Colwellia sp. M166: one gene and its partner. The protein of the gene in region 2 interacts with the protein of the main gene of each other region in a pairwise test. Links are inferred from orthologs where the notes say so. Each region holds a gene or a part of one and is shown on either strand. Other genes may lie near its edges. The genes, in order: gyrA and gyrB.

Region 1 (4,404 bases), 1.8 Mb from region 2 along the record:
TAATTGTGCTTTTTGTGCATTAATTTCAGCAATAGCACTAACACCGCCTTTAGCGAGTAACCATTCAAATACAAGCCCCGCTAAATACCATGCATAAGTCGGTGGCGTGTTATACATAGAACCATTTTTCGCTAATACTTGGTAATTCATGATTGAAGGTGTATCGATATGAGCGTTGCCCAGTAAATCTTCACGAACAATCACTAAGGTTAAGCCTGAAGGACCAATGTTTTTTTGCGCACCAGCATAAATGAGCCCAAATTTACTGACATCAAATTCACGCGATAAAATAGTCGATGACATATCAGCAATAAGCGGAATATCTCCGGTGTTTGGTACATCAAAAATCTCAATGCCATCAACGGTTTCATTCGGGCAATAGTGCACATAAGCTGCATCCTGACTAATTGGCCATTCACTGCTTGGTCTTACACGTTGAACATCATCGACATTATCCATGACATTAATCACGTTGATATCACCATAATGGCTGGCTTCTTCTGCGGCAGATTTAGACCAAGCCCCAGTAACAATATAATCAGCTTTTTTAGACGTACCTAATAAATTCAATGCCACGGCCGAAAATTGACCACGGCCACCGCCATGACAAAACAATACTTTATAATTTTCAGGTATCGCCATTAGCTTACGTAAATCAGCTTCGGCTTTTTCCGCAACAGCAATAAACTCTTTACTTCGATGACTGAGTTCCATTACAGAGCTACCGGTCCTAGCAAAGTTTAAAAACTCACTTTGCGCTTTTTTCATGACATCTACAGGTAACATCGCAGGACCTGCGCAAAAATTGTAAACACTAGACATTAAACACTACACCCTTCTCTAAGTAATTTGCTTTGTTTATTTGACTCAATGAAAGCCAAACTAACCACTGAATTTTTCGCTAATAGCACACCGCCATAAAATGACTTTTATTATTATATGTTAACTTTTAAACCCTTAACGCATTGCTTACACAGCATACATTATTGGTTTCTGGCATCAATTCTTAATTAAACTTTGATATAACTATTTTATGTTAATTAAATCAACAAATTTGCCCAGTTAAGTAAAATTTACCCATAAAAAAAGGCGGTAAATACCGCCTTTTCTATGTTAACAACGGTTACTCTGGAGTATCGTCATTATTGAGTGCTGAGTCTTGGTTCTCACCCTCAATCTTTGCTTCCGGTGTATCAACTGTTTCCCCTTCGACTGATTGAGCTGAAAGTTCTTCACCCTCTTCAGTTGTGTCGAAGACTTCAACTTCTTCTATTTCGTCGATACGTTGTAAGGCAACAACATGTTCCCCTTCAATCGTACGAATAATACGAACACCTTGGGTATTACGACCAATAACACTAACTTCATCAACACGGGTACGAACTAGCGTACCGTTATCAGTGATCAGCATGATCTCATCTTGCTCTTCAACTTGTACAGCGCCAACAACAGGACCATTACGCTCACTAACTTTAATTGAAACAACCCCTTTAGTAGCACGACTCTTAGCCGGATACTCATCAAGTGCCGTACGCTTACCAAAGCCATTTTCAGTGATAGTCATGATCGGACCATCGTTTTTAGGCACTATCAATGATACTACTTTTTGATCGCCTTCTAACTTGATACCACGTACACCTGTACCGGTACGACCGATAGGTTTTAATGCCCATTGTTGTTCACCAGTTTCGGGATCAACTTTTATTTCACCCGTTTCACTATCACGTTTTTTCTCGTTAAAACGGACGACTTTACCGGCATCAGAGAACAACATAATGTCATTATCGCCATTCGTAATATCAACACCAATTAAGGTATCGTCATCACGTAAGTTCAAGGCAATAATACCGTTTGCACGTTGATTTTTATAAGCGGTTAACGCTGTTTTCTTCACAGTACCAGAGGCTGTTGCCATAATAATGAATTTATCTTCTTCATATTCACGTACAGGTAAAATTGCCGTAATACGTTCACCTTCTTCAAGCGGTAAAATATTAACAATTGGACGACCACGCGCAGTACGACTGGCTAATGGTAATTGGAATACTTTCAACCAATAAAGTTTACCGCGGTCTGAGAAACATAAAATGGTATCGTGGGTATTAGCAATAAGTAAACGCTCAATGAAATCTTCTTCTTTCATCTTAGTTGCGGCTTTACCTTTACCACCACGTCGTTGTGCTTGGTAATCACTTAATATCTGATACTTAACATAACCTTCATGTGAAAGTGTTACTACGACATCTTCTTCAGTGATCAAATCTTCCATTGATAAATCATGTGAAGCATTAGTAATTTCAGTACGACGCTCATCACCAAATTCATCACGAATCGCTTCAAGCTCTTCACGAATCACTTCCATTAAACGTGCAGGTGTCGCTAAAATATGAAGTAATTCAGCAATAACTTCTAATAATGCTTTGTATTCACTTAAGATTTTTTCGTGTTCTAGACCCGTTAACTTATGTAAACGTAAATCTAGAATAGCTTGTGCTTGTGGTGGTGTTAAGAAATATTGTCCATCACGAATACCAAACTCTTCTTCTACCCATTCAGGGCGAGCAGCATCGTCACCAGCAGCAGCTAGCATGTCAGACACAAGACCTAAGTCCCAGCCTCTTGCTAGTAATTGCTCTTTTGCTTCACTTGGCGTTGGTGAGTTCTTAATTAACGCAATAATTGGGTCAATATTAGAAAGTGCAATCGACAAACCTTCAAGTAAATGTGCGCGTTCACGTGCTTTACGTAATTCAAAGATGGTTCTGCGTGTTACAACTTCACGGCGATGCAATATAAAGGCATCAAGCATTTCACGTAAGCTGAATAATTTAGGTTGGCCGTTAGTTAATGCCACCATATTCAAACCAAACGAAACTTGCATTTGCGTCAGCTTATACAAGTTATTTAAAATAACCTCGCCTACTTCGCCACGTTTCACTTCAATTACCATACGCATGCCGTCTTTATCAGACTCATCACGTAAGGCAGAAATGCCTTCTAAGCGTTTTTCTTTTACCAAGTCAGCCATTTTTTCAATCAAACGGGCTTTGTTAACTTGATAAGGCAATTCGAACACAACAATGGTTTCTTTACCCGATTTTTCATCGACTTCAATTCTAGCGCGCGCACGAATTTTAATTTTACCACGACCGGTAAGATAAGCTTCTTGTATACCTGCACGACCACTGATAATACCAGCCGTTGGGAAATCAGGTCCTGGAATTAACTCTAAAAGCTCTTCAAAGCTTATATCGCCATTCTCTATTACCGCTAAACAGCCATTAATAACCTCTGTTAAGTTATGTGGCGGAATGTTTGTCGCCATACCAACGGCAATACCAGAAGTACCATTAACCAATAGGTTAGGAATACGTGTTGGCATAACTGCTGGTATCATTTCCGTACCGTCGTAGTTAGGCACGTAATCAACAGTTTCTTTATCTAAGTCGGCTAAAATTGAATGAGCGATTTTCGACATTCTAATTTCGGTATAACGCATTGCTGCTGCTGAATCACCATCAACAGAACCAAAGTTACCTTGACCATCAACCAGCATATAGCGTAATGAGAAATCTTGGGCCATACGTACAATGGTATCGTACACAGCCGTATCACCATGCGGGTGATACTTACCGATAACATCACCAACAACACGTGCTGACTTTTTATACGGCTTGTTAAAGTCGTTACCTAAAACATTCATCGCAAAAAGAACGCGACGATGCACTGGTTTTAATCCATCACGCACATCTGGTAGTGCACGACCTACGATAACGCTCATTGCGTAATCTAAATAGGAGCTTTTTAGCTCATCCTCAATATTGACAGGAGCAATATTATTCGCCAAATCGGTCATAAATTGATGGTATCCCTTAACGTAAATCTAATTCAGAAAATTTCGAAATTATTATTTTTAATTAACACGGCATACTAGCATAAATATTTCTCATGCCCTACCGCTTTATTTTGCTTAATTCTGCCGTTAAAACACTAAAGTTTCAAGTAAATGCTAGATATTCGCTATATTGCCAATACCAATCTGATTTCAAAGATTTTTTTCATCAATTATTAGCTTAAAAATGACTTTTATTCTCGCCATTGTTCGCATTTTAGGCACATATCATGCTCAAGCGTATATTTTATCGTCATTGCCCCTTTAACACCGACATTAATATACTGATGGGAAGGGTATTCATCTACTTAACTTGAATTTGGGATAAGCATTATTTTATAAAAATTAATTACAATTCAAAACAGTGAGTTAAATTTATACTTTGATCATTCTTCTTAGTTCGCGCGTCAATTGTAAGTGAATTAAGTGTAAAAATTAGGAGAAACAGCTGCTAGAGAAGCATTTATTATCCCGAACTCAGGTTACTTATAAATATACAATGGATAAAAACA
Region 2 (17,600 bases):
ATTAGATCATCACAAGGTTGTTGAAAAATGGTCAAATTTTCTTGATTTTCAAGATAGTTTCTGACGAAATTACGATATAAGTTTCGATCAGCTTGCACACGAGTTGCGCGTACAGCCGGACCTTTACTGGCATTTAAGGTTCTAAATTGTATTGCTGCATGATCAGCTGCAGTTGCCATTAAACCACCAAGCGCATCAATTTCTTTTACCAGATGACCTTTGCCAATACCACCAATGGCTGGGTTGCATGACATTTGGCCAAGTGTATCGATGTTATGGGTCAACAATAATGTTTTACAGCCCATGCGTGCTGCTGCAAGTGAAGCTTCTGTACCAGCATGACCACCCCCAACAACGATTACGTCATAAGACTCTTGATACCACATAAATTATTGACCTTAGTTTGTTTTGCTTTTGAAAATTAAGAGCGATATTTTAGCGCTTTTTTTGCTTCAGGGGAATGATCAAATTGAGGAAAAGATCTTAGCTTGATCCTTAAATAATATATAAAGATCTATTTAAAGATCTTATTATTATTACTTATTAGGATCCTGCTTTTCTGTTGATAAGTCACTTTTCTTTATAAAAAACATACTATTAACTAGGGGGCTTCCTTGTGATCAAGCATTGATCAACTCAGTTATAAGCTTTGATCAAAACTGCTACTTATCCACAAGTAAAATAAAGTTAATTTATATACACTGAATAATAATAGTTAATTAATAGCTTTTCCTTATAGTTATCCACATCTATGGTTTTTTAGAACCTTTAATGTGAATAACTTATGGGTAAGTTACTTATAAAAGATCTTTATTCTCATTTAACCAGTGTTGAGCACGCTCTTCTGGATCGATATCCTCACTCATATCTAATGTGAGTAAAGCTGTGATCTCAGTACAACCTTTTGAAATTAATATATTATTTATTTTTTTAGCGGCATAACAGAAGGTATCATAGCTTGAGTCACCAATGCCGATCGTTAGAAAATTTATTGAGGATAGATCTTGATCGCTCTTTTCAAGATCTGTGATAAATGTTTGAATATTGTCAGGGTAATCACCGGCACCATGAGTTGATGTACAAATTAGCCAAGTTTGATTTTCGTTTGAAATTTGAGCAAATGTTGGTTGTAAATGCACGTCAACTTGATGGCCAAGTGCTATTAATGTTTCCTCACAGGCCTCTGCTACATATTCTGAGCCACCTAACATACTGCCAACAATGATTTGAAATGAACTCATTTTCTATTCCTATTAGTTGTTATTTTTTAAATATTGAGATAGATCTTGTTACTATTTACCGATACAAAATGATGAAAAAATCTCACTTAAAAGATCATCATTGGTAAATTCACCGGTGATCTTATTGAGTTCTTGCTGACAAAAACGTAATTCTTCAGCCAATATTTCTCCAGCAACATAAGACTCAAGTTGCTCTAAGCCTATTTCTAAGTGTTGATGTGCTTGCTCAAGTGCTACTAAATGACGTCGTCTCGCCATAAAACCACCTTCAGTGCTACCTTGATAACCCATGATATGTTTAAGGTGCTCAGTTAGCGCTGAGACGCCCGCACCTGTTTTCGCTGACAAAGTTACCGTAGGAGTGGTATTTAATTCACTGTAACCGGTTTTAGCTCGGCTAATATCTGCTTTGTTTCGTATTACGGTTAAGCCAATATTCGCGGGTAACTTCTCGAAAAATTCTGGCCAGACTGTTTTTGGATCTATGTTTTCATCCAGAGAAGAGTCGATCATTAATAATACTCGATCGGCTTGTTTGATTTCTTGCCAAGCACGTTCAATGCCTATTTGTTCTACTTTATCAGCGCTTTCTCTTAATCCTGCGGTATCAATGATATGTAATGGCATACCGTCAATATGTATTTGTTCTGTTAATACGTCACGAGTAGTGCCTTCAATATCAGTTACTATGGCACTTTCTTTACCGCTTAAAGCATTGAGCAAACTGGATTTACCCGCATTCGGTCGCCCAGCAATAACTACACGCATACCTTCTCTGATAATACTGCCTTGTTGGGCTTTATTTTTTACTTCAGCTACTTGTGCAATGATTGCTTTTAAATCATTAACAACTTTTTCGTCAGCAAGAAAATCTATTTCTTCCTCAGGAAAATCAATAGCGGCTTCAACATACATACGTAAATGTATCGTGTCATTGACCATTTTATGGACTAGCTTTGAAAAATCACCTTGTAGAGAATGTAAAGCACAACGGGCGGCTTGCTCTGAACTTGAGTTGATTAAGTCTGCAATGGCTTCAGCTTGTGTTAAATCGAGTTTGTCGTTGAGAAAGGCTTGTTCACTGAACTCACCGGGGCCTGCCATACGCACTTTAGGGAGTGCGAGTATCTCTTTTAGTAACATATCTAAAATAATGGGACCACCATGTCCTTGAAGCTCTAATACGTCTTCACCAGTAAAAGAGTTAGGACCTTTAAAGTACAAGGCTATACCTTGATCTAATGCTTGGCCTTTTTGAGTTTTGAAAGTTAAATATTCAGCTTTTCTAAGTTCTGGTAGCTTGCCTAAAATTGCTTGAGCAACATTTTTAACTTCAGGACCTGAAACTCTGATGATACCAACCCCACCTCTTCCTGGTGCTGTAGCTTGTGCTGCGATAGTTTCTTTTTGGCTTGATGAAAAAGCAAGGTTAGACATGACATGTTCTCAGTTAACGGTAAATTCTATTAATTGGCGATATTATAAACCGTTAAGTACTTGCGTGAAATGCGCACTGAACTTTTGTTTGATTTTTTACAGACGATATTGCCGATAAAGAAAGTTGAAAGCTAAATTTAAGGTATAAAAAAAGGTAGCCGAAGCTACCTTTTCACAGATAAAAACAGTTTTACTTCGCTTTGGCTTTTTCGATGCCCGAGAATATTATTTTCATTTGTACAATTGAAATAATATTACTGACTAACCAGTAAAGTACTAATCCTGAAGGGAACCAGAAAAAGAATACGGTGAACATAACTGGCATATACTGCATTATTTTCTGCTGCATAGGGTCTTGAACCGTCATGGGCTGCATTTTTTGCATAATGAACATACTGATACCCATTAATATTGGCAAAATGTAGAACGGGTCTTGTGCTGATAGATCTTGGATCCACAACATAAATGGCGCGTGACGCAATTCAACACTTTCTAAGAATACCCAATATAATGCTAAGAAGATTGGCATTTGAATAATTAATGGTAAACAACCACCAGCAGGATTTACTTTTTCTTTACGATAAAGTTCCATCATGGCTTGTGACATTTTTTGTTTATCATCACCAAAACGTTCTTTTAACTGGGTCATTTTAGGTTGTAATGCGCGCATTTTAGCCATTGAGGTATATTGCGCTTTGGTTAGTGGATACATACCACCTTTAACTATTAGGGTGATGATGATGATGGCTACACCCCAGTTAGTGACAATAGATTGGATTTTAATTAGCAGCCAGAATAATGGTTGGCTGATCATAAATAAGAAACCGTAATCTATAGTTAAATCTAAGTTTTCTTCGATGTTCTCAAGCACATCTTGATCTTTTGGGCCAACATAAAAGATTGCTGATGTTGTTGCTGTACTATTTGGCTCTATAGTTATTGCAGGAGCTTTAAAGCCAATAACCGCATCTTTATTGCTTGAATAACGGGTATATAATTGGTTATTTGCTGTTTTTTCAGGTACCCATGCAGAAACGAAATAGTGTTGTAACATGGCTACCCAACCACCTTGAGTAGAAACATTTAAGTTTGTTTCTTCAATATCGTCAAACTTATACTTTTCATAAACATCTTCAGTGGTCGAATATGCCGCACCTTTATAGGTAGGAATTAGGCCGCTGCCACTTTCAATTAAAGTGGTTTGCTTAAGTTGTGCATACATTTGCACACTTGCTGGCGTACTAGCATTGTTTTCAATGATATATTCAACATCAACAGCGTAGCTATCAAAACCGAAGGTAAAGCGTTTAGTAACAGACAAACCGGCAGTGTCAATGTAATTTAAATCTATAACCAGAGGTTCATTAGTATTTGCTTGATATGAAGTTGCTGATGTTTGATAGATAGGACGACCCTGAATAACACGGTCTAAACCTTGTGCGCCAGTTAAGCCACTTTGTGCAACATAACGATCACGGTCACTGCGTAAAATAGTAAACGGGATACCGTTACCTTGCTCAGTATCAAATTTTAGTAATTTAGCTTCAACAATGTCACCACCTTTAGTATCAATTTTTAGTGAAAAAACATTATTGGTCACTGAAATTAGGCTAGCACTTACTGGCGTTTTTTCATTGTTAATAGACGTTACTGTTGCTGATGATTCAGGAACAAATTCGCCGTTATTATTGCTTGGTGTTGTTTGTTGAGTTACTGCTGGTTGCTCAATAACTGGAGCATTGTCCATTTGCCATTGATTAAATAGCAAATAGGTAACAACCATAAGCGCAATAAAAAGAAAACTGCGTTGGGATTCCATAATGTCTTATTTCTCTTTTTTTGATAGTGGCACGGGATCATGTCCTCCCGCATTAAGTGGGTGGCATTTTAGTATACGTTTGCCTGCTAACCAACAACCTTTTATCACACCAAAGCGATTTATTGCTTCTATAGCGTAAAAAGAGCATGTTGGATCAAATCTACAATGAGGACCAAGCAATGGGCTAAGCCAACGCTGGTAAGCTTTTACTAAGGTAATAGCTACTTTTTGTGGCGCTGAATTATTTTTCGCCATATTTTTTCCAATTGCTGATTAATTTCTTTATTTTCGAGCTTATCAGTACCTGATTTAACCATAACCACCATATCTATATGGGGGAGATTATGTTGATTTAAACGGAAGCTTTCTCGAATTTGTCGTTTAATACGATTTCGTTGTACAGCTAATTTAACCCGTTTTTTAGCAATGGCTAGACCGAGACGGTTGTTTTTATCAGAATTTGGGGTGATGAGAATGGTGATGTGGCTAGACCCAAAACGCAGAGGTTTTGAGAATACAGCTTGAAATTGACCGGGAGTCAACAAACGTGACTCCCGATTAAATTCATAAGTAACCATAGCGGTTACTATTCCTTTAACTTAAGTTGCAAGTTAAAAGATTAAGCACTAAGGCTTGCGCGGCCTTTAGCACGACGACGTGCAATTACAGCACGACCGTTTTTTGTAGCCATGCGAGCACGGAAGCCATGGTTGCGCTTACGCTTTAATACACTAGGTTGAAATGTTCTTTTCATTACGCTAATCCGTCTGTTGTTGTTGCCCTGGCAAAACAGCCTTCATGAGCACACTGGGTCTAAAAATGAGGCGAAATTCTATATAGAGAAGCAAACTTTGTCAATGGTTATTATCCAGCTATTTTAAAAAGATCGTTTACGGATCGTTCAGATCAGATAAATATCCACAGTTTTTTAACAATTTTATATTTGATAGTTAAGATATGGTCTTTTTTCCATAATAATTAAATGGTATATGGAAAGTTTTTTAACATTTATTTGCTATTAAAAACTTGCTCGCTGCCCAATTTAATTGAGCTTAGGAAAAAAAACTGTCAATAAAATGCATTTATCGAAAAGTCAATATTGATGTTGTGGATAACTATAGTGATAATAGGGTAATTATAAAAATTAATTTTTATACTCTTCTATTTTTTTATTGTTTGCTTTTATCGGTGATTAAAGACAGAAAGTATAGTATTTATCAGGAGTCGGTTGTTGGATCATACACTTTGGCAAAAATGTTTGTCTGTTCTTCAAGAAGAATTACCCGCACAACAATTTAGTATGTGGATCCGTCCGCTTCAGTGTGTGATAACAGATAATATTATGACTTTATATGCGCCAAATCGATTTGTTTTGGATTGGGTAAGAGATAAGTACGTCAATCGCATTAATGAGCTCGTGGGTATGCAGGATAGTGCTAATCCGCCATTATTACGTTTTGACGTTGGTAGTATTCCGGCACAAAAAAGTAATATTCAAAATAGTATTAGTCAATTACAGCCTAATACTAAAAGCTCAAATAAAGACATTATCGCGCCAGAAAGTAATTTACCAAAAACCACCAATATTAGAGTTAAATACACTTTTGATAACTTTGTTGAAGGTAAATCAAATCAATTAGCTCGTGCTGCAGCATCACAAGTTGCTGATAATCCCGGTGCAGCCTATAACCCGCTATTTATTTACGGTGGTACTGGCTTAGGTAAAACGCATTTATTGCATGCTGTTGGCAATGGTATTTTGTTAAATAAACCGAATGCAAAAATAGCTTATATGCATTCAGAGCGTTTTGTGCAAGATATGGTAAGAGCATTACAAAATAATGCCATGGAAAAATTTAAACAATATTATCGTTCAGTTGATGCTTTACTGATTGATGATATTCAATTTTTTGCTGGTAAAGATCGGACACAAGAAGAATTCTTTCATACTTTCAATGCTTTACTTGAAGGTAATCAGCAAATTATTTTAACCAGTGACCGTTACCCTAAAGAAGTTGATGTTGAAGATAGGTTAAAGTCACGCTTTGGCTGGGGTTTAACTATTGCCATTGAGCCACCTGAGTTAGAAACGCGTGTGGCTATTTTAAAGCGCAAAGCGCAAGAAAGTCATATTAATTTGGCTGACGAAGTGGCATTTTTTATTGCTAAACGCTTACGCTCAAATGTTCGAGAACTTGAAGGCGCATTAAATAGAGTTATTGCGAATGCTAATTTTACTGGCCGAGCGATTACCATTGATTTTGTTCGCGAAGCATTGCGTGATTTATTGGCATTACAAGATAAACTGGTCACGATTGATAATATTCAGCGCACGGTAGCTGAATATTATAAAATCAAAGTAGCTGATTTACTTTCTAAACGAAGAAATCGTTCAGTCGCTAGACCTCGCCAAATTGCAATGGCATTATCTAAAGAGCTAACGAACCACAGTTTACCTGAAATAGGTGATGCCTTCGGTGGTAGAGACCATACAACTGTATTACATGCTTGTCGTAAGGTGAAAGCGTTACGTGAAGAATCTCACGATATAAAAGAAGATTATTCAAATTTAACCAGAACATTGTCATCATAATAATAAGTAAGTTATAAGCGAGTCAGAAATGAAATTTTCATTGAATAGAGAATTACTATTGAAACCTTTATTATTGGTTTCTGGTGCTGTAGAACGAAAGAGTACACTACCTATTTTAGGTAATATTCTTTTTGATGTAAGTGGGCAATCACTTACCTTAACAGCTACTGATTTAGAACTAGAAATGGTGGCTTATGCGACTGTAGACAATCATGCAGAAGATGGGAAAATTACCATTCCCGCTCGTAAATTACTCGATATCTGTAAAAGTTTACCTGATGATTCAATGCTAACTTTTGAATCAGTTAACGATGTTATAAAAATTAGCACTGGCCGTAGTAAATATTCACTTTCAACATTGCCAGCCAGTGACTTTCCAAATATTGAAGAATGGCAAGGTGATGTAGCGTTTAAATTATTAAAGTCTGAATTATTACGTTTGATTGAAAGTACGCATTTTTCTATGGCGAATCAAGATGTTCGTTACTACTTAAATGGTATGTCGATAGAAACCGAAGGGCATGAAATACGTTCTGTTGCTACTGATGGCCATCGTTTAGCTATTTGTAAAATTTCTAATCAAGAACTTGAATTACCCGCTAGGCAAGTCATAGTTCCACGTAAAGGTATTCTAGAAATTATTCGTTTATTAGATCCTGTCGATGAAGCCGTACAGGTATTTTTGGGCTCAAATCATATTCGTATTATTGATAATGAATTTTCCTTTACCAGTAAACTTGTTGATGGCCGCTTTCCTGATTATCGTCGGGTTTTACCACGTAATGGTGATAAAATTCTTAATGCTAATAAAGATGAGTTAAGACAAGTATTATCCCGTGCTTCTATTTTATCTAATGAAAAGTTTAAAGGGGTTCGGCTTAATTTTGGCAACACAGAATTAAAAATTACCGCTAATAATCCAGAACAAGAGCAAGCGGAAGAAATTATTGGTATCGACTTTCCTTATGAAGAAGTAGAAATAGGTTTTAATGTTAGTTATGTTCTAGACGTATTAAATGCTATTAAAGAAACTGATGTTAAATTTACTTTAGCGGATGCTAATAGTAGTGTTGTAATCGAAGGTGGCGAGTCTGGTGAAGCCTTGTATGTTGTTATGCCAATGCGTTTGTAGAATTATTAAGTGAGCATTGGTAAATTATTTATACAAGATTTTCGTAATATAGCAAGTGTTGCTGCTGATTTTCATGCTGATGTAAATTTTATTATTGGTGATAATGGTAGTGGTAAAAGTAGTGTACTAGAGGCTATCTTTTATTTAGCTCATGGTAAGTCTTTCCGTAGTTCAAAAGTTGATAATTTACTAAAACACGGCAAGAATACTTTTACTGTTAGTGTCAAAACAGATAAAGATTGTCAGCTTGGAGTAAGAAAAGGTTTTAACAGTAACGCTAGCGATAGTGAAATTAGAATCGACGGAGAAAAACAAAGTAAGTTTTCATCGTTAGCTAAAAATGTTGCTGTACAAGTAATTACGCCTGAAAGTTTTATTGTTTTTTTTGGCGGTCCCAAACAAAGAAGACGCTTTATTGATTTAGGATTGTTTCACGTGAAACATTCATTTTCGGATCACTGGCGAGAGTTTTCTAGAATACTAAAGCAACGAAACGCTTGTTTAAGAAATAAAACAGATTTATCGACACTAAATTATTGGACTGATATTTTTGCTGAGAGCTCAGAACAAATAGCTCACCATAGAGCTGAATATGTGAATGAGTTGACTAACGAGTTAAGTTTTTGGTTGAAAATAATGTTACCGTCAGTATCTGATGATATAGTAATTCAATACTTACAAGGTTGGAATTCAAAGAAGAAGTTATTAGAAGTTTTAGAACAGTATCGCGATAAAGAATTATCCATGGGTTACAGTTTATTTGGTGCACAAAAGTTTGATGTAAGATTTATATTAAATGGTACATCCCTTGATAATCAACTATCTCGTGGGCAACAAAAGTTGTTTTTACTCGCTTTAACTTTTGCACAGGCAAAGCTTATTGAAAGAGTAAACCGAGTAAAACCAATTTTGTTAATTGATGATGTAGGTGCAGAACTTGATATTCACTCTAGAGCATTATTAAATAATGCAATAGCAGAAATTGATTGTCAGGTTATTGTAACTGCAATAGATAAAACAGCAGTGGAACAACTCGTTCCGCAGAAAGAAAACTATAAAATGTTTCACGTGAAACATGGCAAACTATCAGTAATGAGTGAGTAGGCTACAAGCTATGACAATAGAAAATGAATATGACTCGGCAAGTATAAAAGTACTTAAAGGCTTAGATGCAGTTCGCAAAAGACCAGGGATGTATATAGGTGATACCGATGATGGCACTGGCCTTCATCACATGGTATTTGAGGTGTTGGATAACTCAATTGATGAAGCTCTTGCAGGTCACTGTAGTGATATTATTGTTAAAATTCACTTAGACGGTTCAGTGTCAGTTAGAGATGATGGGCGAGGAATTCCAACTGAACTTCATCCAGAAGAAGGAATTTCAGCAGCAGAAGTTATCATGACAGTATTGCATGCTGGTGGTAAGTTTGGTGGCGAAGACTCGGGCTATAAAGTTTCGGGTGGTTTACACGGTGTTGGTATATCTGTAGTAAATGCTTTAAGTCACAAATTAAAATTAAATATTCGAAGAGACGGTAAATTATTCGAACAATTTTATCATCACGGTGTTCCAGCAGAGCCTTTGAAAGTTGTTGGTGAAAGTGACAAAACCGGTACAGAAGTGAGATTTTGGCCAAGTGAAGATACTTTTACTGATGTGCTATTCCACTATGACTTACTAGTGAAAAGAATCCGTGAGTTGTCATTTTTGAACTCTGGTGTTTCTATTCGACTTATTGATGAACGAGAAGCGGGTAAAGAAGATCACTTTCACTTTGACGGTGGTATTCAAGCGTTTGTTGATTATTTAAATACCAATAAAACGCCAGTTAATGAAGAAATATTCTATTTCGATCTAGAACGTGATGATGGCATTATTGTTGAAGTAGCAATGCAATGGAATGATGGCTTCCAAGAAAGCATCCACTGTTTTACTAACAACATTCCACAACGTGATGGTGGTACTCATTTAAGTGGTTTTAGAACAGCCTTAACTCGTACGCTTAATAGCTACATGGTTAAAGAAGGTTTAAATAAAACTAAGAAAGGTGGTAGTACTGAAACTAGTGCCTCTGGTGATGATGCTCGTGAAGGTTTAACTGCTGTAATTTCAGTTAAAGTACCTGACCCTAAATTCTCTTCTCAAACTAAAGATAAGTTAGTGTCATCTGAAGTTAAAACAGCTGTAGAGCAAGCGATGGGCGAAAAACTAGGTGAGTATCTATTAGAGAAACCTTCAGTAGCTCGTACTATCATTATGAAGATTGTTGATGCGGCTCGTGCTCGCGAAGCTGCACGTAAAGCAAGAGAAATGACCCGTCGTAAAGGTGTTTTAGATATCGCTGGTTTACCAGGTAAATTAGCTGATTGCCAAGAAAAAGATCCTGCACTTTCTGAACTATATATTGTCGAAGGAGACTCTGCTGGTGGTTCAGCCAAGCAGGGACGAAATCGTAAAAACCAAGCCATCTTGCCATTGAAAGGTAAAATTCTTAACGTAGAAAAAGCGCGTTTTGATAAAATGATATCTTCACAAGAAGTTGGTACGCTAATTACTGCGTTAGGTTGTGGTATTGGTCGCGACGAATATAATCCAGATAAACTTCGTTATCATAGCATTATCATCATGACCGATGCTGATGTCGATGGTTCTCATATCCGAACATTATTACTGACATTTTTCTATCGTCAAATGCCTGAAATAATGGAACGTGGTTACATCTATATTGCTCAACCACCACTTTATAAAGTGAAGAAAGGTAAGCAAGAACGTTATATTAAAGATGATGAAGGCTTAACTGAGTACTTAACGACACTTGCTTTAGAAAATGCTGAAGTACATGTCAATGAATCAGCACCAGCAATATCAGGCTTATCTCTAGAGAAATTAGTTAAACAGTTCCGTAAAACTCACGAAACTATTAAACGTGTGTCTCGTTTGATCCCTGCTGATATTTTAGAGAAGATGATCTACGGTGATGTTATTTCTACTGAAGACTTTAAAAATAAAGATAAAGTAGAAACTTGGACTGCTAATCTTCTTAAGCAATTATCAGATCAAGATGGTAATGGTTCTATTTACACGGTAGAAGTTAAGCAAGACCAAGAGCGTAATGTTTATTACCCAAGTTTTAATGTACGTAAACATGGTATTGATACCGTTTATGACTGTGACTATGAATTTTTTGATTCGAAAGAATTTGAAAATATTCAAAATTTAAATAAAGCGGTAAATGGTTTAATGGAAGAAGGTGCTTATGTTAAGCGTGGCGAAAAAATTAAACCTATCACTGAGTTTGAAGAAGCTTTAAATTGGTTAATGGCAGAATCAAAACGTGGTCAATATATTCAACGTTATAAAGGTCTAGGTGAAATGAATCCTAGTCAACTATGGGAAACAACCATGGATCCTGAAACACGTAGAATGCTACAAGTAACTATTGAAGATGCTATTGCTGCCGATCAATTGTTTACTACCTTAATGGGTGATCATGTAGAACCACGCCGACACTTCATTGAAGAGAATGCGCTTAAAGTGGCTAACTTAGATGTTTAGCTTTTAAAATTTAAAGATAACAATGCCCGATCATCAAATCGGGCATTTTTTGTTTCTAACCTTGTATTTTTGAGTGATAAACTCTAAACATCTAAGCAAGGGCACTAGGCTAATAAAGCGACAAACGGTATAATTAGCCTTATTTATCACACTATAACCATAGAATCGGATTGTTATGAGTACGTTTAATGTAAAGACCTTTCAAGGACTAATATTGCAGTTGCAAGATTATTGGTCACGTCAAGGCTGTGTCATAGTTCAGCCATTAGATTTAGAAGTAGGGGCTGGTACATTCCATCCAATGACATTTTTGCGCTCTATTGGTCCAGAGCCAATGAGTAGTGCATATGTTCAGCCATGTCGTCGTCCTACCGATGGCCGCTACGGCGAAAATCCTAATCGTCTACAACATTACTATCAGTTTCAAGTAATGCTTAAGCCATCACCGGATAACATTCAAGAATTATATTTAGACTCACTAAAAGAGATGGGCATAGACCCGCTAGTACATGATATTCGCTTTGTAGAAGATAACTGGGAATCACCAACTTTAGGTGCCTGGGGTCTTGGATGGGAAATCTGGTTAAACGGTATGGAAGTTAGCCAGTTTACTTACTTTCAACAAGTCGGTGGAATTGAGTGTGCACCTGTTACTGGTGAAATTACATACGGTCTAGAACGCTTAGCTATGTATATTCAGAACGTCGATAGTATCTATGATCTAGTCTGGACTGATGGCCCTATGGGTAAAGTACTTTATGGTGATGTATTCCACCAAAATGAAGTCGAACAATCAACTTATAACTTTGAACATGCTGATGTTGCCGATCTTTTCAAAACTTTTGACCAATGCGAAGTGGTTAGTCAAAAGCTTATTGAAGCAGGTTTAGCATTACCTGCATATGAACAGGTTATGAAAGCCTCGCATGCTTTTAACTTACTCGATGCTCGTCACGCTATTTCAGTGACAGAACGTCAACGTTATATTTTACGTGTCAGAACGTTATCTAAAGCATGTGCACAAGCTTATTATGCAAAACGCGAAGAGCTTGGTTTCCCTCTTTGTAAGAATAACGATGCCAAAGGCACTTCAGCAGAGGGGCAAGCATAATGACTACTCAAACACTATTAATAGAATTGGGTACTGAAGAGTTACCACCCAAATCGTTAAAAACTTTAGCAATGACTTTTCATCAACAAATTAAAGCCCAATTGGACGCAGCTAAGCTTTCTTATGCTGATATCCATTGGTATGCGACACCAAGACGTTTAGCAGTTAAAGTTGATGGTTTGGTTGCTAGTCAAGCTGATAAAGCCATCGAGAAACGTGGGCCTGCTGTTAATGTAGCATTTGACGCCGAAGGTAATGCAAGTAAAGCTGCAGAAGGTTGGGCTCGTTCAAATGGCATTACCGTCGCAGATGCTGAGCGTTTGGTTACGGATAAAGGTGAATGGCTGCTACATAAAACGGTAGAGCAAGGTAAGCACATTGAGCTGTTGATTCCTGATATGGTTAACCAGGCGGTAGCTAAATTGCCAGTGCCTAAACCTATGCGTTGGGGTTCAGGCAGAACGCAGTTCATCCGCCCAGTGCATACACTGACTATGCTTTACGGCGAAAAAATTATTGCTGGTGAAACACTCAATGTAAATTCCAATAATGTTGTTACTGGACATCGTTTTCATCATGATGGCTTAGTCACTATTAATCATGCTGATAATTACGAAAAAATCTTACGTGATGCCTATGTTGTGGTTGATTATCAAGAACGTAAAAAAACCATTCTAGAGCAAATTAATTTAGCAGCTGAAGAAATTGGCGGCATTGCCTTACCTGATGAAGAGTTACTTGATGAAGTGACTTCATTGGTAGAATGGCCTGTTGTCTTAGTAGGGAGCTTTGACGAGGAGTTTCTTAATGTGCCAGCAGAACCATTAATATATTCAATGAAAGATCATCAAAAATACTTTCCGGTCACCAGTGTTGACGGTAAGTTATTGAATAAATTCATTTTTGTTTCAAATATCGCTAGTAAAGACCCAAGCCAAGTTATTAAGGGCAATGAGAAGGTAATTCGTCCACGTTTAGCTGATGCTGAATTTTTCTTTAAAACAGATAAAAAACAAACACTTGAGTCTAGGTTGGTCAGTTTAGAATCAGTTTTATTCCAAAAACAATTGGGAACAGTAAAAGCAAAATCAGAACGTATTGCCAGCTTAAGTGAATTCGTTGCTGAGAAAACGGGTGATGATAAAGCACTGGCTTACCGTGCCGGTTTGTTAAGTAAAACTGATCTGATGTCGGATATGGTGCTTGAGTTTCCACAAGTACAAGGCACCATGGGTAAATACTATGCTCAACATGATGGTGAACCCGCGGCTGTTGCGCAAGCGTTAGAAGATCAATATCGTCCACGTTATGCGGGTGATGCATTACCTGAGCAAACTATTGGTTGTGCGGTAGCTATCGCAGATAAAGTTGATTCTTTAGTGGGAATATTTGGTATTAACCAACCACCAAAAGGCGATAAAGACCCGTTTGCACTTCGCCGTGCGGCTATTGGCTTGATCCGTATTATTATTGAAAAGCAACTGAATCTTGATATTGCTGAACTCATTGCGAAAAGTGTCGAGTTATATCAAGATAAATTATCTAATGACGATGTGGCTAAACAAGTTTTAGATTTTATCTCAGGTCGCTATCGTGCGTACTACCAAGATCAAAAAATTGCCATTGATGTTATTCAAGCGGTTTTAGCTAATGCGCCATCTAAACCTTTAGATTTTGACAAACGTATTCACGCCGTAACTCACTTTAAAACGTTAGCTGAATCAACAACGTTAGCAGCAGCTAACAAGCGTGTAGGTAATATTCTAGTGAAGTTTAAAGGTGAGTTATATTCTGAATTTAAACAAGAATTAGCATCTGAAGCTGCTGAACAAGAGCTTGCTGAAAGTTTTGCAAAAGTAAAAGTGAAAGTAGCGCCATTAATGGTAGATAAAGATTATCAAAATGCACTTGCTGAATTAGCGACATTAAAGCAACCAATTGATAACTTTTTCGATAATGTTATGGTGATGGCAGACGATGAAGCCATTAAAACTAACCGTTTAACTTTGCTCAGTGAAATTCGTAATAGCTTCTTTGCTATTGCCGATATATCATTATTGCAATAAATACCAGTTGCAATAATACGGTGCTAGCCATTTTATTATAAAAAATAACTTATATGAACATGACAAAAAGGAAGGCTTAGGCATTCCTTTTTTATTAGAGGGAAAGCTAGGGGAATAGCAGTAATACCAAGTTTATAAAGTTTTAATGATACTTAACTAACGCTTGGTTAAGCCATGCCTTTTTTAATAACATATTGAAAAGGTTTGTTGGTTGCTTGTTGGGCAATAAGCTGATGTTCCATAAAGCGACAAAAACTGGGGATATCTCTTGTCGTTGATGGGTCATCAGTGCTAACTAATAGCGTTTCACCGGCGGCAATCTGACGGATTTTTTGTCGTATCATCATCACCGGCTCTGGACAGCGTAGTCCTATTGCATCTAATTGATGGTCAGTGTCTGGAAGTGTCTTGGTTGTCATTTCTAACCTTGCTAAGCAATATATACTGCCGCCAAGTTTAAAGCCTATTTACAATGACGCAACCATAATATTATTGGTAATAATGAATAATTCAAAAATAATTTTAACTAATATGGTTGAGATTCAGCGTTACTATTTAAAATTAAGCGGATAAATATGGTGATTAGACTTGCTTTGTTACGTTAGGAGTGAATAATTGAGCTACGCTTATTTTCCCAAGGCCATCCAATGCCGTTAGGTAGTTTCCGATTTCTCAAAAGCATTTTATTAAGTACACTATTGGCAAGTACAGCAAGTTTTGCTAATGATGAAAACTTGCAAAGGAAAACCTTTTTGCAAGCCGAAAAGCAAGTGTGGAATAGTGGCTCTGCAACTTATCAAAATTTATACAACCAACTGCACTACTACCCACTTCAGCCTTATTTGGATCAGAAGCGTTTAATGACAAAAATCAACTTGTCGTCTGCGTCAGAAATTAATGACTACTTAAACAAGTATGAAGGCACACCACTGGATTGGCCATTAAGAAAAAAATGGTTAAATTATTTAGCTAAACGTAACAAACCGGTACTTTTTCAACGCTTTTACAAAGTAACCAATAACGTTGAGTTAACCTGTCAATATTACTTATTTCAATTGAAATCGGGAGTAGCAGCTTCAAGTATCTTGCCAAAAGTGACACCACTGTGGCTGGTTGGTAAGTCTCAACCTAAAGTTTGTGATCCGCTATTTAAAAAATGGCAACAAGCGGGTTATCGAACCAATGATATTATCTGGCAACGTATCGTGTTAGCCGCAGATGGTGGTAAGCATACTTTAATTCCTTATTTAACCATGCTATTACCAAAAAATGAGCAGTATTTAGCTGAGCTTTGGCATAAAGTACGTCGTGATCCGTCCTACGTTAAACGTTTAACAAAATTTAAAAACAAAACTCCAAGAGAAGCTGAAATTGTTGCTTACGGTTTAAAGCGTTTGATATGGCGTGCACCTCAACAAGCACTTGATAGTTATGCTTTAGCTAAGACACTATTACCATTTACAAAACAACAGCAACAACAAATCACCTTGAAGTTTGCTTTAGCATTGGCCAGTAAAAATCATTTAGATGCGGCAGGGTGGTTAGCACAAGTTGATGATAAAGATTTTAATAGTAATTTAACACAGTGGTATATAACAGACGCATTACGAGATCAAAATTGGCAAAATATTAAAACTAAGCTGTTAAAATTACCTGAAATAGCACAAAAAAGCCTAAAGTGGCGTTATTGGTATAGTAGAAGTTTATTGGCAACCGGAGCGCTAGAAACTGGCAATAAACTATTAAGTGAACTGGCACAAAGCCGGCATTATTATGGTTTTTTAGCCGCCAGCTATTTAAATAAGCCAGCTAACTTTCAGAACATACCGCTTGATGTTAGTGCTGATGAAAAAGCGTTGATTATTAAAAGCCCTGAAGCGAAAAGAGCCTTTGAGTTGTTTGCTATTGGCCGATTTCATCATGCGCGTCAAGAATGGAACTATTGGTTATCGAAACTCAATAAGCGAGACAAGTTAGTTGCTTCTAAAATTGCTAATGAGATGCATTGGTATGACAGAGCTATATTTACCTTAGCTAAGGTTGGCTATCTTGATGATGTTAATTTACGCTTTCCATTAGGCTTTGAAAATGAGATTAAACATTACGCTGGCAATGAAAAAATCAATTCAGCATGGGCGTTTGCTATTGCTCGGCGAGAAAGTTCGTTCATGTCAGATGCTAATTCCTCTGCAGGGGCTAAAGGCTTAATGCAAATAATGCCAGGTACGGCAAAGCAGTTAGCACGTAAAACAGTGTCTAATCGGTATTTACTCGATGCTAAAAATAATATCAAGCTAGGGACTAAATATTTACGAAACTTATTGGATCGTCATGATGGTAACCCTGTGCTTGCTACCGCAGCTTATAATGCCGGTCCTTATCGAGTAAAAACTTGGTTAAAGGGGGCTGAATCGCTACCTGCAGATGTTTGGATCGAGACTATTCCGTTTAAAGAAACACGAGAATACGTCAAAAGTGTTCTCGCGTATCAACAAATATATCAACATAAAGTAGGGCAAACAGTTTCGTTATTTGATCAGATCATTGCGATGAATATAAATGAATAGCGCATATATAGCCATGATAGCTCTGAAACAGTATGTTGAAGTATCATAGGTATAAGCATTATCATATCGCACTAA

Evidence for each region.
Region 1: the proteins of gyrB (region 2) and gyrA interact in binary tests that used the Escherichia coli proteins (3 or more experiments, as listed by UniProt). The link is inferred for Colwellia sp. M166 from one-to-one orthologs.

Annotation. Positions count from the first base shown.
Region 1 is NZ_CP040755.1:718,889-723,292, forward strand. The notes cover bases 924-4,249. They hold gyrA (DNA topoisomerase (ATP-hydrolyzing) subunit A), read right to left. Parts: upstream 3,857-4,249; coding sequence 1,124-3,856; downstream 924-1,123. Outside these bases: serC (3-phosphoserine/phosphohydroxythreonine transaminase), read right to left, coding at 1-822. UniProt on the Escherichia coli protein: A type II topoisomerase that negatively supercoils closed circular double-stranded (ds) DNA in an ATP-dependent manner to maintain chromosomes in an underwound state.
Region 2 is NZ_CP040755.1:2,493,789-2,511,388, forward strand. Bases 9,020-12,058 are described here. They hold gyrB (DNA topoisomerase (ATP-hydrolyzing) subunit B), read left to right. Parts: upstream 9,020-9,336; coding sequence 9,337-11,781; downstream 11,782-12,058. Other genes in these bases: recF (DNA replication/repair protein RecF), read left to right, coding at 9,020-9,326; glyQ (glycine--tRNA ligase subunit alpha), read left to right, coding at 11,957-12,058. Outside these bases: tRNA uridine-5-carboxymethylaminomethyl(34) synthesis enzyme MnmG, read right to left, coding at 1-386; FMN-binding protein MioC, read right to left, coding at 798-1,241; tRNA uridine-5-carboxymethylaminomethyl(34) synthesis GTPase MnmE, read right to left, coding at 1,293-2,678; membrane protein insertase YidC, read right to left, coding at 2,869-4,497; membrane protein insertion efficiency factor YidD, read right to left, coding at 4,504-4,752; rnpA (ribonuclease P protein component), read right to left, coding at 4,719-5,075; rpmH (50S ribosomal protein L34), read right to left, coding at 5,117-5,251; chromosomal replication initiator protein DnaA, read left to right, coding at 5,729-7,090; dnaN (DNA polymerase III subunit beta), read left to right, coding at 7,119-8,222; more of recF, read left to right, coding at 8,232-9,019; more of glyQ, read left to right, coding at 12,059-12,892; glyS (glycine--tRNA ligase subunit beta), read left to right, coding at 12,892-14,958; sulfurtransferase TusA, read right to left, coding at 15,126-15,377; FGD67_RS11435 (transglycosylase SLT domain-containing protein), read left to right, coding at 15,606-17,525. UniProt on the Escherichia coli protein: DNA gyrase negatively supercoils closed circular double-stranded DNA in an ATP-dependent manner to maintain chromosomes in an underwound state.